Regions from separate parts of the Paenibacillus sp. J22P15 genome, predicted to be linked through region 2. Evidence: predicted binding sites of a transcription regulator. Region 2 holds the regulator's gene; each other region holds the start of a gene.
What was found. Region 2 encodes Rex, which represses fermentation and respiration genes when NADH is low (regulators of the CRP and FNR family bind a similar motif). Its sites were predicted from a motif close to TTGTGAAATATTTCACAA; they were not measured.
Positions count from the first base shown of each region.

Region 1: the regulator Rex is predicted to act here: its motif matches at 1,652-1,669, upstream of nirB (nitrite reductase large subunit NirB).
Region 3: the regulator Rex is predicted to act here: its motif matches at 5,242-5,259, upstream of AC0YN6_RS30110 (helical membrane plugin domain-containing protein).

Region 1 is NZ_JBWDNT010000002.1:129,545-139,657, reverse strand. It holds gene nirB (nitrite reductase large subunit NirB) at 1-1,573, opposite strand, end outside; gene moaA (GTP 3',8-cyclase MoaA) at 1,778-2,806, opposite strand; gene AC0YN6_RS05480 (molybdopterin molybdotransferase MoeA) at 2,823-4,100, opposite strand; gene mobA (molybdenum cofactor guanylyltransferase) at 4,134-4,739, opposite strand; gene AC0YN6_RS05470 (Crp/Fnr family transcriptional regulator) at 4,912-5,631, shown strand; partial or broken gene AC0YN6_RS05465 (nitrate/nitrite transporter) at 5,711-6,842, opposite strand; gene AC0YN6_RS05460 (hypothetical protein) at 6,902-7,210, opposite strand; gene AC0YN6_RS05455 (hypothetical protein) at 7,232-7,561, opposite strand; gene AC0YN6_RS05450 (hypothetical protein) at 7,558-7,746, opposite strand; gene AC0YN6_RS05445 (Rieske (2Fe-2S) protein) at 7,736-8,269, opposite strand; gene AC0YN6_RS05440 (4Fe-4S dicluster domain-containing protein) at 8,283-8,846, opposite strand; gene AC0YN6_RS05435 (molybdopterin oxidoreductase family protein) at 8,843-10,113, opposite strand, start outside.
Region 2 is NZ_JBWDNT010000001.1:942,578-952,690, reverse strand. It holds gene AC0YN6_RS04445 (CCA tRNA nucleotidyltransferase) at 1-807, shown strand, start outside; gene AC0YN6_RS04440 (biotin--[acetyl-CoA-carboxylase] ligase) at 860-1,834, shown strand; gene panB (3-methyl-2-oxobutanoate hydroxymethyltransferase) at 2,084-2,995, shown strand; gene panC (pantoate--beta-alanine ligase) at 2,992-3,942, shown strand; gene panD (aspartate 1-decarboxylase) at 3,869-4,252, shown strand; gene AC0YN6_RS04420 (hypothetical protein) at 4,375-5,094, shown strand; gene dinG (ATP-dependent DNA helicase DinG) at 5,111-8,026, shown strand; gene AC0YN6_RS04410 (redox-sensing transcriptional repressor Rex) at 8,023-8,679, shown strand; gene AC0YN6_RS04405 (amidohydrolase) at 8,660-9,961, shown strand; gene AC0YN6_RS04400 (cell wall elongation regulator TseB-like domain-containing protein) at 9,994-10,113, shown strand, end outside.
Region 3 is NZ_JBWDNT010000037.1:2,066-12,178, forward strand. It holds gene AC0YN6_RS30085 (DEAD/DEAH box helicase) at 1-580, opposite strand, end outside; partial or broken gene AC0YN6_RS30090 (methyl-accepting chemotaxis protein) at 1,169-1,507, opposite strand; gene AC0YN6_RS30095 (GDYXXLXY domain-containing protein) at 1,673-3,898, shown strand; gene AC0YN6_RS30100 (hypothetical protein) at 3,979-4,440, opposite strand; gene AC0YN6_RS30105 (MGMT family protein) at 4,642-4,965, opposite strand; gene AC0YN6_RS30110 (helical membrane plugin domain-containing protein) at 5,348-5,788, shown strand; gene AC0YN6_RS30115 (NAD(P)/FAD-dependent oxidoreductase) at 5,825-7,006, shown strand; gene AC0YN6_RS30120 (hypothetical protein) at 7,220-7,606, opposite strand; gene AC0YN6_RS30125 (ParM/StbA family protein) at 7,660-8,856, opposite strand; gene greA (transcription elongation factor GreA) at 9,130-9,615, opposite strand; gene AC0YN6_RS30135 (YitT family protein) at 9,714-10,113, opposite strand, start outside.

The DNA.
Region 1 (10,113 bases), on a different contig from region 2:
CCGGGTTGTGCCACTCCAGCACGTTCATCACTTCGCGAACATGGGTCAGGCGCTTATCTCGAATGGCCGTGATCACATCTTCCCGGCTATGGGTCGTACAGTCGCAAATCGACTCGGCAGCTTGATGGTTGACCTCATATTGATCACCAAGCGTCAGAGCAAGGATCTGCTCTACCATCGGTTTACAGCCTCCGCATGACCGGCTGGCGCCCGTACTGCTTTTAATTTCATCTACTGTACGGAGACCTTGATCTGCAATCGCATCGACGATCATGCCTTTGGTAACCCCGTTGCACCCGCAAACAATTTCATCGGACGGCATAGCGGCAACGAAAGTAAGCGGATTCGCGCCCTCTGCATGAGCCTGGCCCACAAGCTGGTCATGAATGTCCTGCGTCATCGGTTCGTGCGCCTTCACCCATTTGAACAGCTGGGCCGAATCCGTAATATCTCCGAACAACACGCAGCCGACGATACGGTTATCGCGAAGAAGCACCTTTTTATAGGTCTTATTCCAATTGTTCTGCATGCGGATAACATCCAGCCCGGAAGTATCTTGAAACTCCCCTGCAGAGAAAACATCGACGCCGGATATTTTCAGCTTGGTCGATACGATCGAGCCTTGATAAGGCTCTACAGACAATCCGCATAGATGTTTGGCTAACACGGCTCCCTGTTCGTATAGCGGCGCAACAAGTCCATAGCTGACGCCACGATGCTGATTACACTCGCCAACCGCATATACATCAGACGTGCTTGTCTGCATGAAGTCGTCTACGACAATTCCTCTTGCTGTTTCTATGCCGCAATCGCGAGCCAGTGCGGTCTCCGGCGCAATGCCTACCGCCATCACGAGGAAATCCGTTTCGAGCGATGAGCCGTCTTCAAACTGCAGGTTTTCAACACTCGCTCCACCGCCGATTGACACCGTCTTCTTATTTAGAAGGAATCGAATTCCCTGTTCCTCAAGCTCCGCTTGCAGCATGGCGGAGGCGGCTGTGTCAAGCTGCCGTTCCATCAAATCCGGGAATAAATGAACGACCGTTACCTCCATTCCCAGCTTCAGCAATCCCTTCGCGGCTTCAAGCCCGAGCAAGCCTCCGCCGATGACCGCAGCCTTGTTCCGTGTACGCGCCGCGCTGGTCATTCGCTCACAGTCCTGCACGTCTCGGAAGCTGACGATCCCTTCTTTATCTACACCTGGAATCGGAAGCATAACGGGTTTGGATCCTGTCGCAATGATCAGCTTGTCATAGGCGCTGAACGTCCCATCGCTCAATTGCACTTGCTTGGAGTCGATATCGATCTGCTCTGCCTCGATCCCGGCGAGCAATGTAATTCCGTGCTGCTCGTACCAGGAATAATCATTCAATATTATTTCTTCGAATGACTTGCTGCCTTCCAATAGGTAGGACAATTGAATACGGTTATAATTGGGATGCGGCTCCTTACCTATGACCGTAATGTTGTACTTGTCCGGCGCCAGCTTCAATATTTGCTCAATCGTGTTGATTCCCGCCATACCGTTGCCGATCAGCATAAGCTTCTCACGTTTATCTCCATGGATAGTCATTTTAGCTCCTCCTCGCGATGCAGTCTCAATTCTCCTCAATCCTTATGCTTTAATCATAAAGAGAATCGTCCAACAAGGATGTGAATTTTATCACAGAGAATTCAAATTACATGTGCATAAAAAAAAATAAGCCCGCAGCATCCATTCGCCACGGGCTCTTCTATATATGAAAAACAATCATCTCTGATCATACGGCACAACAGACTATCCGCCGATATGGGACATTTCCACCTTATGCTTAGGAGTTGTCTGCGTAAGTCTCATCTCGGAATAACGATCCTGACGCTTGCCCCAAATTTGAGCGATGAACGATCTCACCTCATCATCGCTGGCGCCTCCCCTGATCATTTCTAGCAGATCGGTCTTCTCTGAAGCAAACAAACAAGTATACAAGTGGCCTTCCGCAGAAAGCCTTGCTCTCGTGCAAGAACTGCAGAACGCCTGGCTTACAGAGGAAATCAAGCCTATCTCCTCCTGAGAGCCAATATAACGATACCGCGATGCAACCTCGCCGAAATAGTTTGATTCTACAGGCTCGAGAGGCATTTCATTATGAATGATTTCGATAATTTTTTGACTCGGAACAACATGTTTTAAATTCCAGCCGTTACTATTCCCAACGTCCATAAACTCAACAAAACGCAGGATATGACCTCTTTCGCGGAAGTAACGGGCCATCGGAACAATATCCTGATCATTGACACCTTTCTGGACGACCATATTTACCTTTACGGATAATCCTGCAGCCGCTGCAGCATCAATGCCTTCCAATACTCCTTTTACCGGAAAACCTCTCCCGTTCATAGCTCCGAACCGGTCATCGTCCAAACTATCCAAACTTACGGTAACTCGCTCTAGCCCGGCGTCTTTTAATTCCTTGGCTTTCGACTTTAATAGCGAACCATTCGTTGTAACAGCCAAATCTTCTACGCCTTCTATTCGACGAATACGCATAATAATGTCAGCGATATCTTTATTTAACAACGGCTCCCCGCCTGTAATCCTTATTTTCGTAACGCCAAGCGAAACAAAAATACGCGTTAGCCTCTCGATCTCCTGAGGGGTAAGCAGCTTTTCTTTCCCTAAAAACCGGAAATCCGGGCCAAACACTTCCTCCGGCATGCAATAGCGGCACCTGAAATTGCAGCGGTCGGTTATCGATATACGAAGATCGCGAAGAGGCCTATGAAGAGCATCTTTGACCTTGGATGCTTGTTTGTTCTGATTTTCCATCGTCCACCTCACTTCGCTACTTGGTTATTTCATAAGGAAGAGTGATCAATTTAACGATCTGACCGGCTGAGACACCTTTCGATCCTGATGGGATCAGAATGAGGCAATTGGCATCTTGAATAGATACTAACATACTTGAACTATTCTTTTCCAACACACTCACCGTTACTTGCTCCTGAGAGTAAGTCATTTTTCCCCGAATGTATCGATCGTGCGGACATCCTTTATTGTAATCGGTTGTCATAATCGCTTGAATACTGAATGGGAGAGGTCTTTCTTTACCCTGCATCGCAAGCAGAGAGGGGCGCACAAACAGCTCAAAACTAACAAAGCAAGCGCCGGGATTGCCGGATAGACCGAAGACGAGCTTCTTATTCATGACGGCAGCCGAGGTTGGACTTCCAGGCCGCATGGCCACTTTATTGAAGAGCAGCTCGGTTTCGTTCCCGTTCGTTGCAGTAAAAAATTCCGCCATGACATCATAATCGCCGACGGATACCCCTCCGCTGACAATGAGCATATCGCATTTCTCTAGCGCTGCATGAATCGTACTCGCCACTTTATCTATATGATCCGGAACTGTGCCATAGTTGACAACAAGCCCGCCATATTGCTCTATTTGCGCTGCAAGCATGTAAGCATTGCTATTACGTATTTTCCCATGCTGGAGCGGATCCCCCACTGCGGTTAGTTCACTTCCGGTCGTTAATACACCGACGATAGGACGCATGAAAACAGGAACCTTGTCATAACCTAATGAAGCGAGCAGCGCAATTTGTCCTGGACCGATTCGAGTGCCTGCGCCCATAAGCAGCTGTCCGGTCATTATCTCGTCACCCGGCTTGGCTATGTTTTGCCCATACGCAACTTTATGTTTAATCCGGATGCACTCATGCCCATCCTGTTGAAACTCTTCCGTTTGCTCGAACATGACAACAGCATTCGCACCATCCGGAACCGCTGATCCCGTCATAACGCGAATCGCAGTTCCGGGAACCACCGTTTTATTTGAAACAGATCCGGCAGGCACTTCATCGATCACCCTAAGGCATGCCGGATCTTGTGGAGATGCAGACTCGGCCTCTTCACTCAAAACGGCATAGCCGTCCAACCCCGACCGAGGGAAATGAGGCATAATTTCCTTCGATAACAACGTTTCCGATATTGTTCTATGCAAACTTGAATCTATCGATGTATACTCGCTGTTCATTTGCCGGATATGCTGACTGATCACATGCTGTGCGTAATCAACTTTTACTGCTCTGCGGACATATTTCTGGCTGCGATTTTTCATTGCTTAACAATCCTTTCATCCAGCCCTTATGTGTTACTGCTTCGAGGCTTCCAACCGGCTCATTGCCTCAAAATCCTCAATCGACTTCATACGGGACACAAAATTCAAATCTACACCATTCTCGTACAAAAACCGGTCATCCAGCTCACTGCAAAAGACATGCTTCAGCAAAGCAGAGATCTTCGTTTCCCCCTGATGGAGAAGCGGAACGATATGCGATAAGCACATCCGATCATAAATGGCGTGTAAAGGATAAATCTCCCCAGCGATCAAAGGCACTACGGCTTCAAAACCATCCCGCTTCCTTTCCAGCATTAACTCCGCCGCTTTACTAGAAATGAATGGCATGTCGCACCCAACTACCCATACAGAAGCGTGCTTCGCCAGAGACAATGCAGCGTGCAACCCTCCAAGAGGGCCATGACCTTCATAAAAGTCGGTAATAATTCGTACCGAACGATTAACTATATTTAAAAAAGGCTTAGGATCATGAGTAACCACAATCAATTCGTCACATAAATCCGACATACGATCCAATTGCCTCGCAATCATTGGTTTTCCGCCAAAAGGAAGGAGTGCCTTAAGCTCTCCTTTCATTCGACGATTTGTTCCACCTGCCAAAACCACTCCTGAAAGCATCGCCATCACTTCTCCTTTTCATTCTTATAGTTTCACCTTAGACAAAATAATGGACTGTGTAAGTGAAAAATGTCACACTGCCGACAAAAGTGATTTAAATCACAACGGCAGATAGGAAAGGTGGATATACTGTATTAACTATTAATGATTTAGGAACGGAGCGATCATGCCAATGAATATATCGAACGGTTCAACTGAATCCAATGTCCGGAACACACAATGTTTTTCTGCCGACAACCTTATGAAATTGCAGCAAATTATGTATGAGACCAAAGCTGTTAGCGGTTCGCATTTATTTTGGGAAGGCGATCCTGCCGACAAGTTGTATTTCATTAAGAGCGGGCGAATTAAAATGACAAAATCTTCGGATGAAGGCAGACAATTCATCTTGTATATGTATCAGGAAGGTGACATGTTCGGACAAGTAGATCCATTTCGCCAGTCTTCCCATGTGTTTGACGCAGTCATTATGGAAGATAGTATAGTTGGAGTTATCCTTCAGAAAGATTTGGAAGTACTGCTGTGGCAAAACGGGGACCTAGCAGTGGAATTCATGAAATGGATGGGGCTTATTCATCGTATGACCCAGACTAAATTCCGTGATTTAATGATGTTCGGCAAGCATGGCGCACTCTGTTCATTACTGATTAGACTGGCCAATACGTACGGTGTTGAACATGGGAACGACATTTGGATATCTAAGACTCACACAAACACCGAATTCGCCGATATGATCGGGGCTACCCGGGAGAGTGTGAATCGTATCCTGAGTGAATTGCGTAGAGCAAATGCGATTACAATTGAGACTGGTCACATTGTTATAAAAGATCTGCCGTACTTGCGCGACATATGTCACTGCGAGGGATGCCCTAAAGACATTTGCAGAATGTAATAACCGCCGTTATCCCCTGCCCCATGTGCTGCTAGCGCATAAAGCAAGGGATGTTTTCACGCACCTATGGCTATCTTTTTTAGTCAACTGTTTTCTGATCCATAATGCTTAAGGTTACACTCAGCTTCTCCTGATAGAACATCCAGATCACAAGAATTAAGCTTGCCAGAGCCACCTCGGATAGCGCCATAAATCCGATCGCATAATGACCAGTCCATTTGAAGATCGCCGATAAGATTAGCGGTGGAAAAAAACCGCCTAAGCCTCCCATAGCCGAAATAAGTCCATTCGCAATTCCTGCTTGCTTCGAGAAGTACAACGGAACAAGCTTGAAAATGGTACCGTTCCCTGTTCCCGCGCACAGTGCTATTGTTAAACATCCTACCGTATAGATTTCAATTGAAGGAGCAAACGATAAGATAACGGCCGACAGGGTTAATCCGCCAAAAACAAACATCAGTATTTTGAATGGGTTCCATCTGTCTCCCATCCAGCCGCCAACAGGTCTCATGATCGTAGCTAGAACAATGAATCCAGCTGTTCGGATGCCTGCATCTACTTTGTTTAATTCGAAATGGGTAACTAGAAAGTTAGGCAAATAGACGGTAAATGCGACAAACGAACCGAAGGTAATAAAGTAAAATAAGCATAATAGCCATAATTTTTCGTTTCGGTAAACCCCTTTAATCTGCTCCGACAAAGAAGTGACGATTTTAGGCTCCTTCTTATCCCCCAAGAAAAAGTTAATGGCTATAAAGATACCAAGAAGCAAGCCGTACATAAGGACTGTCTTTTCCCAGCCTATATAATTTGCGATGACCGGCGCCGCGAAAGCAGTTATCGCGGTGCCCAAATTACCTATACCATAAATCCCGTTCACAAGCCCATGCTTCTCTTTCGGGTAGTACTTCGGCAGAGAGGTAACGCCAACGGAAAATACGGCTCCGCCAATTCCTAGAACCATCCCCCCCCATAATCAGGTCTATAAAGGAGTCCGCTATGCTAACCCAGTATACCGGTGCCAGCAGCAGCAGAAAACTAATGACAAACAATTTGCGCGCGCCGTACCGATTGGTCCAATAACCTACCGGGATACGCAACAAGGAACCAAACAGTATCGGTGTGGCTGTAACCCAGGCCAACTGACCAGCACTTAATGAAATGTCCTCTTTGATAAATGGGATCAAAGAAGACAGTATGACCCATACCATAAAACCTAGAATAAGACTGAGTGTCTGGACTGATAATTGAAGTTTATTACCGTTCACGGTTAATCCCTGCCCTTCTCGTCCTCAAAAAATATCCAATAGGTTAGCTTGCCTTCGAGATCATGAGAAACAAAATAATGTCGTCCGGCGCCGCTTTGTTCCAACTTTGTTGCGTTTTCATCAAATACAGGGACGGCTAAAAACTGCGTAGGCTTCAAATAAAACTGCACGAATTTTCGGTCGTCTGATATCCTCGCTCCGAACAAGGATGGATACGGCTTTGGTTTCGTTTGCTCTTCTCCCGAATGATCTTCAATCCACACCTCTATTGGACGTCCAAAGTACGCGGATAATCCTTTTTCCCATTCCATAATGATCCCTCTGATTCCATTTCAATTTTTGCCGCAATGGCTGCAGCCTTCATGAGCTTCTTTGATATCGAGCTGAATCCGGTAACCTTGCAGCCAGGCCATGAATTGCGGGTCTGCATTCGCTTCTATATAAGCAACGATTTCCTCCTCACTCTGCCATTTCGCCATACCTTTAACTTCCGCTACAACAATATCTACTTGATCATCTTCATGCTTCCCTTCTGTATACCAGCTTCCCATGCCGGAAAAAAGACGATCTAATTGCTTCTGAACAGCCTGCTCGAAATGGTGTTCCGGTTCCGCTTCATGTTCGCGTATAAAGCATAAATCCAAAAAGAACTCCACATTCATTTTGCTTTACCTTCCTTCTTATAAATGTATAAAGCAATAGGGAACAGAACGATATTCAATACCGAAAATAATATAACGAGCTCGTACTTTTGATGGAAATAATGATTGACCACATATTGGGTACAGACGATATTTAAAAATAAGATAATACACAACAATATGACGCCTCTGTAGCTACGCTTCATAGCGCTTCACTCCTGTTGCAAATACGGCGTTATTTTCTACGGCTATAACAATTTCGGGAAGCGGCCTTCTAGGCGGACCTGCCGTCGGCTTACCCGATTTCGGATCAAAGTAACCATGATGACAAGGGCAGACCATTTTCACTTCCTCGCTGCTCCAGAAGACGGGGCACTTCAAATGCGTGCAAGCATTCTGATACGCCTTGTACTCGTTTTCTCCCAATCGAATGAGCAAAGCGGATTCATGTTCGCTCGGATACGAGAACTCAACCGCTTCGCCTATTGGCAAGGAAGCAATATCGACAATCTTCTTTTTCACATGGCTTTTTGTGCTAAGTCCCATCAGTTGTTTGGCAGCCAATCCGCCCCATGGCAGGGTAGAGACCGCGAATACGCCCGCTGCGCCAACCATCGTCTTCATAAACCCGCGCCGATCCAGAAGCCGTTCATTCTGTTTATGGATGTTATGGGTGTAATTATCTTCATCAAACGGAATCTTATTATTTTTGCCTTTATCCTTTTCCATTTGCTAATCCCCCTCAAAATAGCTTTTGTTTACCTTGCAAAATGCCAGGGAGACTGATTTTCACATTCGTCTCTCCTTCGAGCGGATCGAAAGGCTGATGACTGGAAAGCCATTTTCCAAGACGGTGCTGCTCTTGTTTCATCGCCAGTTCATCCTCTGTGATCCATTGCAGCGTATTTGTTGGACACACGGATGCGCACATAGGAGGTATTCCTTCTTTGGTACGGTCGTAACAGAGGTCGCACTTGTACATCAAATTCTGCTCTTCGTCAAATTTCGGGATACCGTACGGACAAGCAATCGTACAGTTCTGGCAGCCGATGCATTTCTCTACCATCGCGGACAATACGGCGCCTTCCGGCGTAATCTGTATCGCTTGCGCCGGACAGCTTCTGGCACACGCAGGATTAACGCAGTGCAGACACATAAGCGGTATCGTTTGCCGGTTCACAAATGGATTGACATCATATACATAATTGCGGTTGCGCTCATCATGGCCGCCGCACTGCGTGCATGCCGCCAGACAGCTCCGGCAGCCAATACAGTTATCCATTTCGATATAAAGTAATTTCTTCACCGTACTGCCTCCCCGCCAACTGCGATTTTTTCAATTTGAGCCGCACAAGCCTTAAACTCAGGCATACGGGACATCGGGTCCAGAGCAGGAATGGTTAATAAATTAATCGACTGCTCGTGACCGAAATGGTATGGAACAAAAACGGTGTCCTTACGGATCGCTTCAATTATCTTCACCTTAAAATGCGCCTCTCCGCGCCGCGTGAACAATCGCACGAATTCATCATGCTCAATGCCGTACTGCCTTGCTGTTTCCGGATGAACCTCCACATAAGGCTCCGGACACATATCATGTAGGAATTGTATTCTTCGTGTCTGATTCCCGGATAGATAGTGATAGACTACCCTTCCCGTTGTTAAGCGAAGCGGATATTGCTCGCAAGGCTCCTCGGCCGGGGGACGGTAGGGAAGCGCGCAAATTTGGGCTTTCCCGTCCGCATGGTAATATTGCTGATCAAGGAACATGTATGGCGTTCCTGTATCGTCTTTATCCTTGCAGGGCCAGAAAACACCATTTTGCTTCTCAATTTTATCCCATGTCGCGCCGTAGTAATCCGCATATCCGCCTTTGGAGGCTAATCGGAATTCCTCCGCAACCTTTGCGGCCGACGTTAGATGAGAGAAGTATTTGCCGCGGCCCAGCCGCTGCGCAAGCTCGACCTCAATTAACCAGTCCGGCTTCGATTCGCCAATTGGCTCCTGGGCTTTGTTGATTTTAATAATTCTGCCTTCCAAATTGGTTACGGTTCCTTCATCCTCCGACCATGTGACGGAGGGAAGCACAACATCGGCGTATTCGGCCGATTCGGATAAGAATATGTCCGCACAAACCATAAAATCTAAATTTTTCAATGCCGCTTTGACATAGTTTAAATTAGGCGCCGATACCGCAGGATTCGAACAGAGCAGGAACAGGCCTCTGATCGTTTTATTTTGCATTAAATCAAACATTTCATAGGCAGATACCCCAGGCTGCGGCATTTCTTCCGGCTCAATCCCCCATACGCTGCATACCTCTCTAACATGCTTCGGATTCGTTATCTTGCGATAGCCCGGCAGCGCATCCGCCTTCTGGCCATGCTCGCGCCCCCCTTGGCCGTTTCCTTGTCCCGTTAGCGTAGCAACGCCCGATTTGGGACGACCGATCTTCCCCGTAACCAAGCACATATTGGTGTAGGCCGATACATTATCCGATCCTCTGGTCTGCTGCTCAATTCCGCGGGCAAACATAACGATCGCATTCGGCGCCTTTCCGTAAATCTCTGCCG
Region 2 (10,113 bases):
GATGCGCTTCGGATGCTCAGAGCAATACGGTTCATTGGGGTGTATGAGCTTACTCCGTCGCTTAGAACATGGAAAGCAGTGATACGTTATCGTGAATTATTGAAGTTTATTGCAATGGAGCGAGTGCAAGTCGAGCTTGATAAAATGATCGCAGGCTCAGCTCCGCAAAGAGCACTGCATTTTCTAGCTGCGAGCGGATTGTTGTTTCATTTGAAGGAGTCCTTTCTTGAAGAAACAGCCATGTCCTTAAAAGGACTAGATCACGCAGGCAAAGGAATAGGATTGTTCTCACGGCTGCATGAACTGGATGCTATCGATTCACGCTGGGCTGCACTTGCCATAGCAATAAATATATCTGTCGCTGCAACGCAGCAAGCGCTGCAGGTGCTGAAATTTTCAAATACACGGATCAAAACGATTATATCTATTGTAGCGATTCAACAGGAAATGCAGATCATTTCGAAAATAACAAATGAAACGGAGCTTCAATCTGGCTGGCTTAGCATCGTTATTCGTTTTGGCAAGGGAGCTTGCAGTGAATGGATTCATGTTATGCAAATACTCGAAGCATCATCGGAGGGCTTCTCTACTGCCTTTCTAACGCGTTTGAAAGACTGGCATGCAGAAATGATCGTGTCATCACTCAAACAGCTTAAGGTGTCAGGTAAGGATCTAACAATTCATTTGCAGAGTGAAGCAGGACCTTGGGTTAGTGAGACTTTGAGCAAACTGCTGTTACTTGTAGCGATAGGTGAGCTTGAGAACGATCAACGTGTATTGCTTGAGCAAGCATCGCAGTGGCATTAAGATCGTTTACGCCGTTAAGTTTGCTTTGCAATACATTAGGAGGAAATTTTAAATGAAACATGAGATTTTGCTTCAATTGTTTTTAGACAAGACAGGTGAGTACGTATCAGGGGAAAACATTAGCCAAGAGCTCGGAGTTAGCAGGACGGCAATATGGAAGCAAATTCGCAAGCTTGAAGCAGCGGGCTATCATTTTGAAGCTTCAAGGCGACTTGGTTATCGTCTAATTAGTATACCGGATAACCTTTCTATCGAGACAATTGCAAATCAGCTGGACGCAAAAGTATTTGGTCAGCAGATCCATTATTTTGAAACGGTGGAGTCCACCCAGAATCTTGCTCGAGCAGCTGCTGAAGAAGGTGCTTTAGAGGGAACACTATTTCTTGCAGAGCAGCAAGTCAAGGGTCGCGGCCGAATGGGGCGCGGTTGGATCTCACCTCGGGGCAAAGGGATCTGGATGAGCATGGTCATGCGTCCATCCGTGCCGATTCATTTTGCACCTCAGCTCACCTTATTGACAGCTGTTGCGCTATGCCGAAGCTTAAAGCGTCTTACGTCATTGCCGATCGGAATTAAATGGCCTAACGACTTGCTCATTGATGGGAAGAAGATTAGCGGAATATTACTTGAATCAGCAGCAGAAGACGAAAGACTGCGCTATGTTATTGCTGGAATTGGGATCAGCGTTAACCTAGAGGAAGCTGATTATCCGGTGGAATTGCTGGAGAAAGCAACGTCGCTTCGTATTAATGGCGGGAAAAAGTGGTCAAGAGAGGATGTCATTGCTGAATTCCTGAAAGAATGGGAGCAGCTGTATTTCCTTTATCAAGAGCAAGGCTTTAGCCCAATTGTAACACTTTGGGAAGCGTTGTCTGTCTCGCTTGGCCAAAGAGTGCGACTGATTACGCCTCAGGGAGACATCGTTGGAGTGCCAATTGGTCTTGATGAGAGCGGCGCTATTCGAATTAAGCTCGATGATGGAAGTGTAAAGCCTGTTTTCTCAGCTGAGATGGGCGAGCCGCTATAATTGATTTCGTTTACGTATTGCTAAAAGTTTGATAAACTAGAGCTATCAGGCGGTATTCTAAGGGAGCTGCACTGATGAGGAATATTACTATGTAAATGATTGGGAATGCACACTCTGCTCTGAGCCGTAGGGACCGAGACAGAAGGAAGCACAACAAGCAAACGTTTCCTTTTCAGTTTGGGGACCTTTTTAGCAGCGGCTAAAAGGTTTTTTTGTGTTTATCCTAACATTGAACGGGGGATGAAGCTGATGAGGAAACGACTGACGATTACTAAACTAAAAAAAATGAAGCAGGACCGCAATGCGATTTCCGTTTTGACAGCTTATGATTATCCTTCAGCCAAGCTTGCTGAAGAAGCTGGAATTGATGTCATTCTTGTTGGAGATTCACTTGGGAATGTAGTTCTTGGTTATGACACCACTATACCCGTGACGATCGACGACATAGTTTATCATACAAGAGCGGTTGCGAGAGGCGCTCAGCAAACGTTTATCGTTGCTGACATGCCTTTTATGACCTACGGCATTGGCCGTGAATCGACACTTCGTAATGCTGCAAAAATCATGCAAGAAGGCGGTGCCCAAGCTGTAAAGCTGGAGGGTGGTGCTGACATTGCATCTGATGTAGCTGCGCTGGTTAAAGCAGGAATTCCTGTTATGGGCCATATCGGGCTTACACCACAATCCGTACATCAGCTCGGGGGTTATAAAGTACAAGGTAAACTAGACTCGGAGGCGGAACGACTTATCCAAGATGCGAAAGCATTGGAAGAAGCAGGCGCTTTCAGTATCGTCCTTGAGCTTGTAACCGAGCCTCTAGCGACCATGATCAGTGAAATGCTGACGATTCCTATAATCGGCATTGGGGCAGGACGCGGTTGTGATGGTCAAGTACTTGTATATCATGATATTTTGCAATATTCATCGCCTTACTTTGAGAAAAAATTTGTGAAAACCTATGCTGATATCGGTACGACAATTAGAGATGCTATCCAATCTTATGTTGATGATGTGAAAACAGGGCAATTTCCTGCTGAGGAGCATGTTTTCTCGCCACAAACATCGAGTATTTCGTCTTTATATGGCGGCACAGATGCTAGCAGTAATGAAAAGCAAGCTGAGAATGAAGGCAAGGCAGATAAGGGGGTTCAGCTGAAATGATCATTTGTCGATCAAAAGCAGAGCTGAGGCTGCAATTATCTACTATGCGCGAACAGAATAAAAGTATCGGTTTTGTTCCGACGATGGGTTATTTGCATGAGGGCCATGCTTCCCTAATGCGTCAGGCTCATGCTGAGAATGATGCTGCAGTTCTGAGTATATTTGTGAATCCGCTGCAGTTTGGACCTAACGAGGATTTGGATCGTTATCCGCGTGATGAGAAGCGTGATTTAGCACTCGCAGAAGAATGTGGTATCGACATCGTATTCATCCCATCGGTCCAAGAGATGTATCCTGTCAAACCACTTACGACGGTCATTGTTAATCAAGTAACGGATCGTTTATGCGGAGCCTCCAGACCTGGGCATTTCGACGGTGTAGGAACAGTTGTTAGCAAGTTGTTTCATTTGGTTTCTCCCGATCGTGCTTATTTTGGCATGAAGGACGCACAGCAGGTAGCAGTTATTCAACAAATGGTCGATGATCTTAACTTTCCTTTGCAAATCGTTCCAAGTCCCATTGTACGAGAGCCAGATGGTCTCGCACTAAGCTCGCGCAATGTCTTTCTGAGCGCCGAGCAGCGTGAGCAAGCAGTTATATTGTCCAAAACGTTAAAGCAGGCATCTGAATGGATGAACGAGCCTGAGATGACGGTTGAACGTCTAGAAGCAAAGGTAAAAGTTCAGATCTCTAAAGCGAGTGAAGCTGTTATTGATTACGTTGAGCTGCTTCATTATCCTTCTTTGCAGGTGCCGGAGGCGCAAGCTTCTCTAAACACGATTCATCAACCACTAATATTGGCATTAGCAGTGAAGTTTGGCACGACTAGGCTAATTGACAATTGTATATTACAGTTTACGGAGGTGAGCAAACATGTTCAGAACAATGATGAAATCCAAGTTGCATCGGGCAACGGTTACAGAAGCGAACCTGAATTATGTAGGTAGCATTACTATTGATGAAGATCTTATGGATGCAGCTAACATATGGGAAAACGAAAAGGTTCAGATCGTCAATAATAATAATGGAGCGCGGTTTGAGACCTATGTCATTACAGGCGAACGTGGTTCAGGTGTTATTTGTTTGAATGGAGCAGCAGCGAGGCAGGTTCAGCCTGGTGATCAAGTGATTATTATTTCTTATGCTATGATGACGGATGCCGACGCTAAGGAACATAGACCGATTGTTACCATTTTGGATGCCTACAATCGCCCCTTGCAAATAATTAACGAAGAGCTGCATGCCACTATCCTGTAATTTGATCAATTACAACGTTAATCCCTTCATTATGTAACGAATGGGATGCTGTATGAAAAACGGCGAAGAAACAGAAAATGAACATAACACTCCTTAATTCTTTGGCGAAGGCGGGATGCGGTATGTTCCAACATATGTTTTCATCCATGAATCAGATGCTTGATCAAATTATTGAACAGTACGATGGTGCAGAAGCAAGTGAAAAGCAGCATTTCCAAGAACAAATGAATGAGCTCAAAAAAGTAAGTGATACGTTTATTGAGCAATGGCTTGAATTTGAGGAGAAGTTTACTGAGTTTAAGGAGCATCAATGCGACAATGCAGGCGCATTGCAGACACAGCAAGCTCAGTCGGCTTCGGTAGAAGCGCCTCTTCCAGAATCGCCTTTAAATGTAGCAGCTTCTAATAATAAGGCCGATTTTGAAATTTCGGACGAGCTTGCTGCGATTATTTCCAAAGGGCAGGGCTATTATAAGTTATTTATGTTTTCGCAAGCAGCAGTGCAATTTCAATCAGCTATTCTACAAGCACCGGAATGTAATTTGGCTAGACTGTTTTTGGGTATGACTCAGATGCATCTCCAAAATTGGAGTGAGGCTCAGCGGCATTTTCAATTGCTGATTGTATTAACGGACTTTCCCAAATGGCTTGCAATGGGCTATAATGCGCTAGGATGCATTCAAGCTGTGCGAATGAACTTGGCACAAGCAGAGCAATTATTTATGAAAGCTTATGAAGTATGTCCAAGCTTTAAGGATCCGTTAAACAATTTGAAATCATGCCAAGAAACACCTAAGCACTTATCATTATATTTCGGAAGCACGGAGCTGTGCTGTTTGTGAGAGGATCGGGGAATACATGAAATTTGCTGTATTGGATTTAGAAACGACGGGACATAGCTCGGAGGATGATATTTTGCAGGTTGGGCTTGTTATCGTTTCCGAGGAGCTTGATATTATCGATACGTTTAGCTCCTTTGTTCGACCTAACATTCCGATACCAGCCTTCATTACACAATTAACAGGCATAGATGAAACGGTTGTAGCGGATGCTCCAACACTCAAAGAGGTCATCACCAAGCTTGTTCCGTTACTGGATGATGCTGTTCTGGTTGCTCATAACGTTGGCTTTGATGCCGGCTTTCTGAACCAAGCATTATCGAAATGCGGCTTGCGTCCTTTCGCGGGTCGTAGGCTGGATACAATTGAACTACTTCGAATATTATATCCTACAATAAATACGTATCAGCTCGGAGCGGTTTCTGAGCTCTTCGGTATTCCGCATGATCAGCATCACCGTGCAGACAGTGATGCAAGGGCAACCGCGCTATTGTTGATTGAAACGGTAAAAAAGCTTCGCAAAATGCCGCTGCTCACTTTGCAGCGGCTTTCCACGCTTGTAGATGACGGCAGCGATTTAAGCTGGTTTATTAAGCATACTCAGCAGCAAATGGAGTATAGTACTGTATTTGAATCCAATGAATACGACTATTTTAATCAATTTGCATTGAAGGTACGCGAATGGAGCGAGGAACAGCCGCCGCGAGCAAGCAGTGCAAATACCATGCCGCTAACGGACGTATCATTTGACAATTATTTGGCTGATGTAAGAGATCGTTTTATACAGAAATTTGATAATTATGAGGAACGAGAAGCGCAAGTAGCCATGTTCCAAGAAGTATACAGCGCGCTGAGTCAAAATCAGCATTTACTTATAGAAGCAGGAACGGGTACTGGCAAGTCGCTCGGTTATTTAATCCCCGCACTTTATTATGGCATTCAAAACGGCAAAAAAGTTGTAGTCAGCACACATACGATTAATTTGCAGGAGCAGCTTAGGCAGCGTGATTTGCCTTTGTTAGAGGAAATTTTGCCATTCGAGTTCAGAGCTTCTATTTTTAAAGGCAGAGGTAATTATTTGTGTTTGCGTAAATTCGAAGGTAAAGTTAACACCAAAGATCTTGTATCTCCTATTGAAGATACAGTAACCGCTGCACAGATGGTCGTATGGCTTGGAGAGACGGAGACAGGTGATCAAGAGGAGCTTAACTTTGGCAACAAAGGTGCTGATTTCTGGTCAACGGTAGCAAGTGACACAGATTCTTGTCTGAATCGCGCTTGTCCATGGTTCAAGAGATGCTTCTATCATCGGGCGAAGCATGAAGCGAACATTGCTGATGTTACAATTACCAACCACTCCATGCTGTTTACTGATGTACAAGCGGATCATCGCTTATTGCCTTCTTATACTCATTTAATTATTGATGAAGCACATCATGTTGAAGAAGTGGCTGGGAAGCATCTTGGCATGCAAATCAATTATTTCTCATTAACGCAGGCCGTTCTTCGACTATATAAAGATACACGCTCTGGGCTGTTGCCAGGTCTTCGTCAAAAACTTTTGTATGAGGATGACGCACATCAGGCTTCATGGCTGGAGACCATTGACACGGTAATTCCTATATTTCAAGAGATAAAGGAACATTGGGATAAGCTGTTTGAAATGTTCTACAGCTTTACTTCTACTTCATCCGACGGGCCGACCGAAAATGGTCAATCCGTATGCAGGCTTAAAAAGAATGAGCTTCCAGAAAGCTGGGAGGATGGCGTGACGGTTGAAGGCAATATTCATACAGAGCTTAATCGTGTCATCCGAACAGTTGATAAAATGGTCACGGACATCAAGGATCGTGTTGACGATTCCGGTGTGCAAGCGATTATTACAGATTTAAATGGAGCCGTTCGAGATTTATCACGTCTGAAGGATGAATTGAGAACCTTCGTTACCTTAGAACTGAAGGATTCTGTGTTCTGGATTGAAGCAAGCAGCGTTTATCGCTATAGATCTGTTCAGCTTTATGGTGTTCCAGTTGATGTAAGCGCCCAACTGCAAAAGTATTTTTTCGATGTGAAAGAAAGTATTGTGCTTACTTCTGCGACGTTATCGGTGCAAAAATCATTTCAATACGCAGAGGAACAGCTCGGTCTGCTTGGCTATGAACAGCAGGGAAGACTCAAAACAGTTCAATTGCCATCCCCGTTTAACTATAGGGAACAAGCATTAGTTGTCATACCGCGTAATTTCCCTGTTCTAAAAGGAGCAGCCGTAGATGATACCTATCTCGATATGCTAGTTAAGTCATTAGCTGACGCAGCGAAGGAAACAAAGGGCAGAATGCTTGTCCTATTCACCTCCTATCGTATGCTAAGACAGGTGTATGAGCCGCTCAAAGCGCTCTTGAGTGCTTCAGGTATTCAAGTGCTTGGTCAGGGGATAGACAGCGGCAACCGAACGAAGCTGACTAGACGCTTTCGGCAAACGCCGGAGTCTGTGTTGCTAGGAACGAGCAGCTTCTGGGAAGGTGTAGACATTCCGGGAGAAGCTTTAATATGTCTTGCAATCGTACGCTTACCATTCCAGCCTCCTAATCATCCACTCGTTGAGGCAAAGGCAGAAATGCTGCAGCGTCAGAAGCAAAATCCGTTTATGAAGTTGTCCATCCCTCAAGCGGTTATTCGTTTTAAACAGGGCTTCGGACGACTTGTAAGAACGTCGCAAGACAAAGGGATCGTAATCATATATGATACTAGGGTAATCGACACTTACTACGGGAAGCATTTCTTATATTCGCTGCCAGGCCCTAAAATCGAAACGATGCATACGGATCAAATGGTCGTTCGTATGAGGGAGTGGTTGTCTGATGATAAAACAACTGAGCTGCAGGGAAATCAGGAAAATCAAGCTGTGTTAAGCGAAGAGGAGAAAAAACGATGAAGCAAACGAAAATATCAGAAGCAGTCGTCAGAAGACTTCCTGTTTATTTGCAAGTATTGAATGAAATGCTTAATCGTGAGATTCAAACCATTTCTTCGCAGGATTTAGGCACTAAGCTTGATTTGAATCCTGCTCAGATTCGTAAAGATCTTGCTTATTTCGGTGATTTCGGCCGAAAAGGTGTAGGATATGATGTGGTCTATTTGATTGAGAAGATCCGTCAAATTTTGAAGGTCGATCAGACGATAAAGGTGGCTTTGGTTGGAGCGGGTAATTTGGGGCATGCCTTATGCAATTACAATAAGTATTCGAAGGATAACATGCAAATTACTGCTGTGTTTGACGAACATCCGAGTAAGATCGGGACGAGTATCAATAATTTGATCGTGATGCCCATGAGCGAACTTCCTTCCATTGTTGCCGAACAAAAAATTCGCATTGGTATTATTACTGTACCGGCTTTCGAAGCTCAAAATGTAGCAAATCAATTTGTGGAGGCAGGCGTAGAAGGCATTCTGAATTTCGCGCCTGCTATTTTGCGAGTACCGGATGAGATACGGATACATAATGCTGATTTCACTAGGGAATTGCTTAGCTTAGCCTATTATTTAGTTAGAGAAGGAGAGACGCAGGATGAGTCAGCTTTGGATTGAAAATGGTTTGTTTATTACGATGGATGATGAGAATCCATCATTTAGAGGACATATGGTCGTTACAGATGATCGGATTACGTACATAGGTACAGAAATCCCTCAGCAGCTTTCCGATGAGGTTACAAAAATCGACGGCAGCAAGCTCGCCTATATGCCTGGGCTTATTAATACGCATGGTCATGCAGCAATGACCTTGCTTCGCGGTTATTCGGATGATCAAAATTTACAAGTATGGCTGGAAGAGAAAATGTGGCCGATGGAAGGTAAATATGTTGATCAGGATACGCGTGCGGGCAGCGCTCTAGCCATCGTGGAAATGCTGAAATCCGGTACGACGGCTTTTGTCGATATGTATGATCGTATGGATCAGGTAGCTCAGATGGTCGAACAAAGCGGCATCCGCGGTGTTTTGACAAGAGGAGTTATCGGACTTTGTCCTCCAGATGTGCAAGAAGCTAAGCTTGCAGAGGCAATCACCTTTGCACGCGACTGGAATGGTGAAGCTGACGGACGTATTACAACGATGATTTCTCCACACGCGCCATATACTTGTCCGCCGGCATACATTGAGCGGTTTGTACAAGCTGCCCATGATTATGACTTGCCATTGCACACGCATATGTCGGAGACGATTGCTGAAGTGGAACAAAACGTACGTGACTACGGTTTGCGTCCAGTTGAGCATTTGGATCGTCTTGGCTTCTTCTCGCGTCCATCTCTCGTTGCGCATGCGGTGCATCTGAATGACGCTGAAATCGAGCTGCTTGCTGCGAAAGGGGTAGCGGTATCGCATAATCCTGTCAGCAATTTAAAGCTTGCGAGCGGCATTGCTCGTGTCCCTGATTTGATTCGCGCAGGTGTAACCGTATCTCTTGGAACAGACAGCGTCGCAAGTAATAATAACCTTGATTTATTCGAGGAAATTAGATTCTCGGCGTTGCTTCACAAAGGCATATCGGGAGATCCTACTGCAATTCCAGCTTGGGAAGCTTTGAAGCTAGGTACAGTCAATGGAGCCAAATCCATCTGGCAGCAAGATAACCTAGGAAGTCTCAAAGTAGGAATGAAGGCGGACTTCATCGCGATTAACATTGAACAACCGCATTTCTATCCGCAGACGGATATCATATCGCATTTGGTCTACTCGGGATCAGGGCGAGATGTACGGGATGTATGGATTGATGGCCGCCAAGTGCTCAAGAATGGTGAATGTACATGGCTGGATGAGGAGAAAATTCGTTACGAGGCACAAGCGAGCTTTGATCGCTTGCTGCAAGCCTAATGCGAGCAACAGCAAGGAAACGTCCTCCATTTATGACATTTAAGCGATGGTTGTTCTTAATCATTGTTTGCGTCTTGCTGCTTATCACAGTTTCCTTTATTTATTTCCGAGATGTTCAGAAAGAGCAGTGGTCTGCAATTAAAGCCGTGAAA
Region 3 (10,113 bases), on a different contig from region 2:
ACTTAGCGACATCCTCTGGGAACGTAGCGGAGAACAGCATTGTCACTCTGTCCGTCGGCAGCTGTTGAATAATAGCCTGTACCTGCTCGATAAAGCCCATATTCAGCATCTCATCCGCTTCATCGATAACGAGATATTTGATACGCTCCATAGGAAGTGTTCCACGCTCGATATGATCGTGTACACGACCCGGCGTGCCTACTACCATATGTGTTCTTTGCTTTAGCTCTGCCTTCTGAACATGGAAAGGCGCTTTGCCGTATACAGCCATCGATTTGATCCGCTTGAAGCGGCCAATATTCGTAATATCCTCATTAACTTGAAGAGCAAGCTCCCGCGTCGGCGTCAGAACCAGTACCTGCGGCTTGTTTTCATTCCAATCCACTAGCTCGCATAATGGAATACCATAGGCTGCTGTTTTGCCGCTGCCCGTTTGTGATTTAACGACAAGGTCCTTCTGCGCAAGCGCAACCGGAATAACCTCGCGCTGTACCTCTGTTGGCGTCTCGTAGGACAGGCTCTCCAACGCACGTACAATTTCTTGACTTAACGCATAATCCGCAAACTTTACTTCACTCATCTATAAACCTCTTCCGCACTTTAGTAGTTAATTCTTTCGTAACCTTAAGAATAGCATAATAACTAACCTTTTGATCCATAAACCTTAGTACTATCGGCTATTAGGGCAGTTTTCCCACGTATTTACCCCAAAAAACATCACCATCCACTCAGCAGCAGCCCCTAACCGCTACCAAACCTCCTTACTTTCCAATCAACAATATCCACCATTTACACATTCTAATCCGCTTCATCGAACACTCGCCCCTCAATCAGCGTTTAACCCTCACACCTACCACTCCACAACATCTACTATTCACCCACCACTTGCTCATTAAGAACTACCGCTGCTCTTTCTACAGTAGAATTTCCTCTGTGCTAACACTGTTTCAGCTACGTTGCACTTTGTGCAATAGAATGACTCGATTTCTCTCGTTTTCCACTCTACCGTGCTGATTCTATTGCATTTCTGCAGCGTAGACCCTCGGTTAGCCGCCCATGTCAGGTTTCTATTGTACTTTCTACAACGCAGCGTTCTGCTTTAGGCCGAGTGAAGAGGATCTAAACTGGCCCATTTTCTTGATACACTACGCGAGCTCCCTAAATCGATTTAACCAACTATAGAGTTATCCGCCAAAATAATGCTGAACGGGGCCCTATTATTCACTACCATACGTTTGCTACTAGCATAACCAAAAAAACACTCCTGACAATCAATCGTGAGGAGTGTCCAGCTATGTTTTGCCCCTTGGCTGATAAAAGCCAGGTTCGTCGTTGAGTCTGTAATTACGCCGGAGGAGGAACTTATGTTATTCATGAGACCTCCATAACCGGCAGTTACTTCATTGAGCGGCAAAACCTTGCCATGCTCACCTGCTCGTGCAGCCTCGTTGACTGCATTTAGAGATAGCAAATTTGTTTGCTTCGCAATATCCCGGATGGTTGAACTGACCTTACTTGTTTCCGATAAAGGTCAAATTAGTCGAAACGGGTTATATCATAGGAAAGCCGTTTATCCCAATGGGAGGCAGTACTATAAAAAGTGAGTACTAGTTCGACCCCGAATAGGTCATTATAATAAAAGACAAATCAACTAGAAAGGTATGTGAGTACAATGCATCGATTAACGGTTACACGTGTCGGATTCCTAATGGGAATATCTCTGCTGCTTGCTGCCATCATCTACTTCTTTGCTGCCAATTGGGGCGGTCTTGAACGTGCCGATAAAATTCTCGCCTCTGCAGGAATTATGGTGTTATTTTATGGCGCAGCATTCATCTTCTCCAAAATAAAAATTATGCTGGGGCATCATTCCTTCTTATCTGCCGCTTTCCTAGTCGGCGGCTGCATATCCTTTGGCGCGGCGGTTGCTCTGCTCAACCAAATCTACAATTCACATGCCGACACCTACGAGCTATTTCTCGTTTGGTCCATTCCAGCCCTGCTGCTTGCCTTTATTACACGGTTTAGCCCGTTCTATGTACTCGCTTATACACTCGTGCATTTAACCTTGTGGCAATACTTTTTCCCTAGTTCCGTTCATATCGTGTATAGCGATTTTGAAATATTGCTGATCGGCTGCTTATTCGCTTTGATCAATCTCATCCTATTTATACTCATCGAAACCACTCGTTTCACATCAGCACCGCTCAAATTTATGAGCTTTATCGTTTTTCATACTTCCTTGCTCGTCTTGACTGGCTTCGATCCGTACGGAGCATGGATGAATATCGCTTGCGTAGCAGCAATCGCGTTTGGCTTCTACTATTTCACCCAAGTGCGTCTGGACAAAGTGATGCTGACCCTGAACGCGCTGGCCGCATCTGCATTTGCTGTCTTCAAATATGTAGAGCTTATGCTGGAGCATGCTTCTACCGCATTTTTTATACTCGGACTGCTCTTTGTTGCATTATTGCTGACAGCAAACGTCTTTTTCTTCCGTTATATGAACAGGCTTGGACATCGTTCACAGGATAACGAAGCACTGGCAGTTGAACCCGAAGCAGAGACTCATAAGAGTGCCCTGGTCGGCAAAATCGTCTCCACTATCGTTACCGTTATCGGTGTTATAATTGGCAGCGTCTCCTTGATCGGATTGGTTCTACTCACAGCCGATAACATTCCGTTCGAGACCGTTCTGTTTGTCATCTCCTTGCTATTTATTATTCCTGTTTTATTCCTGCCTCGCTTAAATGCCAGCGTTCGTTATACGGTGCTAACGATCGGATATGCAGCAGGAATGATTGCTATTGTAGAGATTGACGAGGCGGGCATATCGTTACTTTTCTTAGTCCTGACGATTGCGGGCTGGTTCAAGCTGCAGGGAAGAATGCAGCATCTCTTCACCTATACCTTGATTAATATCAATATCGCAATCGTTCTCTTTCAAATGTTTGAGTCCGTACATCACTCGGCTACCTTTATCGTGTTCATTATGACAGCGCTGAACGCCGTTATCTATGCCAGCCACCATCTGCTGAGAGATGCTGCCCTTAAGCAGTATGTGCGGGAATGCGGATTGTTCTTCTCGCTGCTGCTGCTTTTCTGGCTTACCTTTATGGAGGATATCTTCCCTTATTCGTATGAGCTGTTTAATATATTAAACTTCGTTACGGTGACGATCACTGCCTTCTTGTTTGTGCGCCGCGGCCAAATCCTTGAAGCGACAGTGAGCTTGGTATTCTGGTTCATATTCCTAGCATACAAATATTACGACCTATTCTGGACGTTATTACACAAGTCGTTTACATTAGCTCTGTTAGGCCTTATTACGCTTACCATTACTTATATATATGCTTATAGGACGCGCGCTGCCGTAACCGAAGGTACTGACTCGTACAGCAAATTGCTACGCAGAAGCCCTATTCTAATCGCCATCGTTGTTGTGTTGCAGCTAGGTTATGTCAGCTACCATGCTGCTGTGAGTGAATTTTTGCTCTCAAGCGGCACCTCTATTAAGCTGGCGATTGAGCCGCTTGATCCGAGGTCTCTCCTGCAGGGCGACTATGTAAGACTGCAATACAGCATTACTACACCGCCAGAGTTCATTGCCAAGGAATTAGAGTCGCGTCGAAACAACAGCAGGATCAAAGTTGTACTTCGACAAGGCAGCGACGGGGTTTCCACATTTGAGCGATTATATCGAAAAGGCGAGCCGCTTGGGGACAAGGAGATCGTGATAAACGGCTCCTTCAGCGGCTGGAGAGAGATATACTACGGCATTGAAACTTACTTTGTACCCGAAGGTACCGGCATTGAAACGGAACAAAACGCTCGTTTTGCCTACGTGAAGGTTGGAACAAACGGCGACGCGCTGCTTGAGAAATTAGCCAAAGAATAATCAACGCTATGCCTCCTCAGCAAAAAAAATAGCAGAACCTATACAGCTTATGAGGCTGCCCTAGGTTCTGCTATTTTTAATTACGCATTCATTAACTTATTGAGCTCCGGGAATCCCTCTAAGTAACCATTTCGCTCCAGCTCCATCAATGCTTTACGAATGCTGTGCTCATCCTCGCCGGATTGATCTGAGAGCATGATGAGGTCAGATAACGTAATGTTTTTGTGCTCCTTGCAGTACGTCAACAATCCTTTAGCTGCCCATGATAGGCGATCATCTTGGAATTCCCCGATCATCTTGCGGAACAATTTATGTGGGATTAGTTGTTCATCAACTAATAATTGCATCGCTTTAATCGCAAGTTTGGTCGTCATACGGCCTTTCTTCGCTACCTCGTCTAAGGTGAGCGATGCTGAATCCGCAGTACTTGAGCTAAGTACGATATAAATCATTTGTGAATGAATATCCAAGCTCGGGTTATAAAAAATTTCTGTGGAAATCGTAAAGTTTCGCACGTTGCCAGGTGTAAGTTCAGTTGTCATTTTTTTCTCTCCCCTTTCGATTGGTCTATACCATAATAAAGGTTCGTATGCGGGGTTTCAAATGGGGCTTAATTAGAAAATGTTAATACTAGCCAAGTTTCATCGCACTGTTACATTTTCCGAAGAGTATCCGTCTTCCTTACATGTGAATAATACGCCATTCCTACAGGTAAGAGAGGATAACCGAACACTTCAAATCGGTTAGCTTTCTTCATCACTTCCAGCATGATAACGGTATTTTTCCAAATCGACCCGCCCATCCTCACTCGTCGAAACGCCCTCTTCGTTTAAATAATGTATCTGCATATAACGAGCTTCCTCATCACGAATGGATATTTCTCCTTTTGCATTAACAACCCTGTGCCAGGGAAGATTATGAATGCCGCTTAACGAATGTAAAATTCGGACTACCTGTCTGGCGCTTCTGCGACTGCCAGCCTCTGCTGCAATTTGACCATAGGTCATTACGCTGCCTTCTGGAATCGCTTTGATAATGGAGACGACTCTTTGCGTATAGGGCTGCATGATCGTTAGCTCCTTCAATTCATGATTTTATACCCTCTTCTTATTATCATCCTTGCAATATAACGTGTAAACACACACCTTAAAGATGATATGTGAAGATGATTTGAAAACTTTTTATCGAAAGCAATAAATTTCTTTTTAACTTTTGGTGAAAACGATGTAGAATAGAGACAAAGGGTTTAATCCAGTTACGTCATACTCGCTATCCCATCATTCTGCCTCGTGCAGAACCTGAAAGAAGACGATTACATGCTCACATTCATTTTTTGAAAAACTATGTGAAAAGTGTAACAATCTCATTGGGACGCATCCTTATCTTAGCGGCTGACACGATTGAGACTACAACTTACTTTCAATTTCACGTAAAGGAGGACATTCTATTATGTCACAACCATCTGCTGGACAAGAGGTTGCAGTTAGCCTCGCGGAAGAAAAACAATCGTTGGATGTACTTGATCAATTGATGAAGCCGGAGGTTCAAGAGTCTCTAACTGTACTCGTGGACAACCTGCCAAAATTGGCTGAAATGGTTACTCTAATGACCAAAGCTTATGATTTTGCACAAAACATCGCTACAGACAAAGTGTTAATCAACGATTTCGCTCAAGGTATCGGTGAATTTGTCAAACCGGTTCAAGAGAAAGCAAAAGGTATCGCAGCAGCAGCAATTGAAGCTGGTGAGCGCACGCAAGAAACTGCTAACTCTTCAGTTGGCCTTTTCGCTATGTTGAAAATGCTAAAAGATCCGGAAGTTCAAAAAACACTGCGCTTTGCACAAGCTTTCCTTAGCGTATTGTCAGAACGCAAAAACGATAAAGTATAATACACCGAATACGTATAGAACGAACGGAGGATGAACATGTCGAAGCAAATACTAATTCTTGGTGGCGGTTATGGCGGTCTTCTTACTGCTCTAACAGCACGCAAACATTTGTCAGCAGCAGAAGCTAGCATTACAATCGTTAACCGTTTTCCAACTCACCAAATCATTACTGAGCTGCATAGACTTGCTGGGGACTCAATTGCTGAGCAAGCCGTTGCGCTTCCGCTTAGCAAGCTTCTAGGCGACAAACAAGTCAATATCATCGTTGATTCGGTGAAAGAAATTAAACCAAACGAGAAGAAAGTTGTTCTTGAAAGCGGACAAGTGCAAAAGTATGATACGCTTGTCGTTGCACTTGGAAGTGAAACGAACTACTTCGGTATTCCAGGGCTTGAAGAGAACAGCCTCGTGCTTAAATCGGTTAATGATGCAAATCGTATCCGTAAGCATGTTGAAGATCGTCTTGACGCTTACAAAAAATCAGGCAACAAAGCTGATGCAACAATCGTTGTTGGCGGCGGCGGCTTGACTGGCGTTGAGCTTGTTGGCGAATTCGCTGACAAACTTCCTGAAACTTGCCGCAGCAAAGGCATCGATTTCAATGACATTTCGTTATATTGCGTAGAAGCTGGCCCTGCCGTTCTGCCAATCTTCCCGAAAGTATTGATCGATCGTGCTGTATCAAGCCTTGAAAAACGCGGCGTACACTTTATTACGAGCGTAGCGATTACTGAAGCTACAAAAAGCTCCGTATCGCTTAAAGACGGACGTACGATTGAATCCAGCACAATCATTTGGACTGGCGGCGTTAAAGGTAATCCAGTTGTCGGCACTAGCGGCCTTGCAGAAGACCGCGGTCGTTCACTTGTTACACCAACGCTTCAATCGACTTCACACGCTGATGTATTCCTAGCGGGCGACTGCGCAGTTGTATTCCCAGAAGGCAGCGAACGTCCTTACCCTCCAACAGCTCAACTTGCTTGGCAAATGGGCGAAACGGTAGGCTACAACCTAGCGGTTCAAATCAAAGGCGGCGTTATGGATAAGTTTGTACCTGTATTCTCTGGAACACTGGGCAGCCTTGGACGCAAAGATGGCGTTGGTACAATCGGCGGCAATGCAACACAGCTTAAAGGCTTGCCTGCATCGCTTATGAAAGAAGCAAGTAACATTCGTTACTTGTCACACATTCATGGCCTGTTCGCACTAGCACACTAATATACACAAAAGGGCTACTTGCTGAGAAGGTTAACTCCTTCCCGCATGCAGCCCTTTATTTTATTGGATTACAGTTTAACCCCAAGTAACACAAAACACCACCAGGTATGATAAAACATTCCTTAGTGGTGTTTTGTGTTACTTGGTATTACTTAGAATTACTAAGTGTTATTCACTATGAAAATAAGGCATTGCTTTAACATGCGGATCGTCTTAGCTCCATGCTTCAATATCTTCATCATCTATTTCTTCTTCTACTGCTACTGGTACTGCTACTGGTACTGGTATACGAACAGGGACCGGAGCCTCCGAAGCCGCACTTGCTTCAACTTCCGCTGCCTTCACTTGTTCCGCACCTGTCATATGCAGATGAGTTTCACTCGCTTGCTGCTCAGACGGAGAGCCCTGCAGTCGATTCCGCTCCATCGGAATAAACGCTTGTAAATTCCGAACGCCATTTATTGCGATCTCATTCTCGACCAAATACCGAAGGGAATCCATTAAATTCGATTGTGTGTTCAACCATGACATGATTAATGGGTCTTCTGTTTTTTTCGTTTTTAAGCTGATATTCTCACCGGGCAGCTTTGTTTTTTTCATACTACTCACCTACCAGAATCCGTTATATTATCCCATAGCTTGCCTAATTAATATTATGCAGGCTGAACTGCTTTATTTTTTAGCGCCTCATAAATTTTACCTCTCACAAAAGCATCAAGCCCCATCGCATTGAGCAGCACAGCATATTCCGCAGGAATATACAGCAGTTGCATTTCACGCTCTGCACAAAGCTCTTTCAGTTGATCATAAAGAACCGTACGCATAAGAATACTTCCGCCGCCGTATACGCAAATTAGATCAATCTCATTACGTGTCTTGGTAAGCTGTTTTTTGACGTGCTGAACGATTTGTCTTACTTGACTCTCAAGCGGTCTTCTCAGAGTTTTAAGTGCCCTTGCATGGTACTTATGGTTAGGGTTCTTAATAACATCACTGAAAAACTGACGCGGGCTATCCGCCAAATGAATGAGTCGATTAAACTCCTGCAGCGCTTCTTCTATCGCATAGCCAGCACCGTGATGGCTGCCATGAACGAATTGGCGCAAAAATTTATTGCCCTCCGTAATCGGATATTCTGTAGAGCCGTCTCCGATATCGACATGAAGAATACGTTTATCTTTAAAATAACTGCCATTGAACTTCGCATCCAGTTCATAGGATTGAAGGAAATCATCAAAGATCTCTCCCTCTCTCCAGCCGCCTGCATTATCCTTCTGCAATGTGAAAATAACCGGTGTTGCTTCCGGAACGACCTTCGCAAACGGGAATACGATTTTGACAGCTACGCGTTGAATACCCAAGTGCACCGTTACATGATGCGGGCCAGTTGTAAAACGTTTCTCGAACTTAGCGGAAGTCTCATCCGTATGCTGTGTTACAGGAAGCGCCGTTGCCATATCTACCTCGACATCCACTTGCGCAGGTATCTTCTTCTCATCCTCATAGGCTTTCTGAACAGCCATTGCTGCAATTTGAGCGAGCGTATTAATGACTGGCAAATCCATATCGCTTTTCAGGTCAATTCCGATTTGGAGGTTGTCCAAGATCTCGCCGCTCTCTAGTGCAAACTTCCCGACATAGTACATGCCCGGTCTAGCCGCAGGTGAATCAATCGTTACAACCAGCTGATCCTGCAGGTTTTTGATAAAGCTTTCCGGTGATTGCTCTTCGCTCCACGGAAGCTCGTCCACCGTACAATTTACATTAGGCTGTTGAATCAGTTTGCCATCGATGATCAAATCATGTTCACTATTGCCGTTATCGTTACCTACAAAGAAATGATAATTCATAATCAAGTTCCTCCTAGAAAAGGTTTTTGGGGGATAGATTTAGCTTCCAAAGGGGCTATTTATTTATAATAAATGGTATGGTATTACTTTGCCATACAAAGTGTTAGTATACATCAATCTATAGTCCCAAAGCCCGTTAATCTTTTCTCATCTATTTCTGTCGTAATATGTTTGTATCGATCATTTATTATATGATGCTGTCGGTTATACCTATTTTCGCCAAAAAAAGCTAACCCGCTTGAGGCGAGTTAGCCTTGATGAAAAAACTTATAATTAGTTCGCTCTGATTTCGAGCAGCTCATATTTAATAACGCCCATTGGTGCATTTACGCTAACGATGCTTCCTACCTTCTTGCCCAAAAGCTCTTTGCCGAGCGGGCTCTCATAGGAGATTTTATTCTCAGCAACATCCGCTTCTTCTGTACCTACAATTTTATATTCGATCTTCTCCGAAAACTCGATATCATTTAAAATGACGGTTAAACCAATGTTCACCTTTGACAGATCAAGCGTCTCTGCTTCGATGACACGAGCCTTCTTCAGCATTTTATCTAAAATAATAATTCTTGTTTCCATAAAGGACTGATCGTTTTTGGCAGAATGATATTCGCTGTTTTCCTTCAGATCGCCATAACTGATCGCTAATTTGATCCGTGCGGCCAATTCTTTGCGCTTCACATATTTAAGATCATCCAACTCCGCTTGCAGCTGCTCTAAGCCTTCTTGGGTCAAAATCACTTCATCTTTCTCTTTCGACATGTAAACAACTCCTATCTGCATTCTAGCTTTAATCTTACTCTATATCCTAGAAATAAGCGAAATTCTGTTGTTATCTTTTTTTGTCTCGGCAGAATAGTTTATTTTGAAATATCGATAAAACCTTCGCCAAACACATCCCGTACATCATGGATCGTTATAAAAGCATTTTTATCGATCGCTTTCACAATTTTTTTCAGCTGGCTCAGCTCCTGCTTGCCAATCACGATATACAGAATCTCCTGTGGAGTTTTTGTGTAGTATCCGCGCCCATAAATAACCGTAACCCCTCGGTCCATAACCACATTGACCTGCTCGGCAATTTTAGTTTGCTCCTTGGAAATAATCGTGACCGCTTTTTTCGGGTTAACCCCCTCAATGATGAAGTCCATCACCTTTGTAGCGATATACAGCATCACGATCGTGAGCATTAGCGCTTCAGCACCAATAATGAAATAAGAGGAGAACGCAACAATTAAGTCAAAGAACAACAGCGCATAA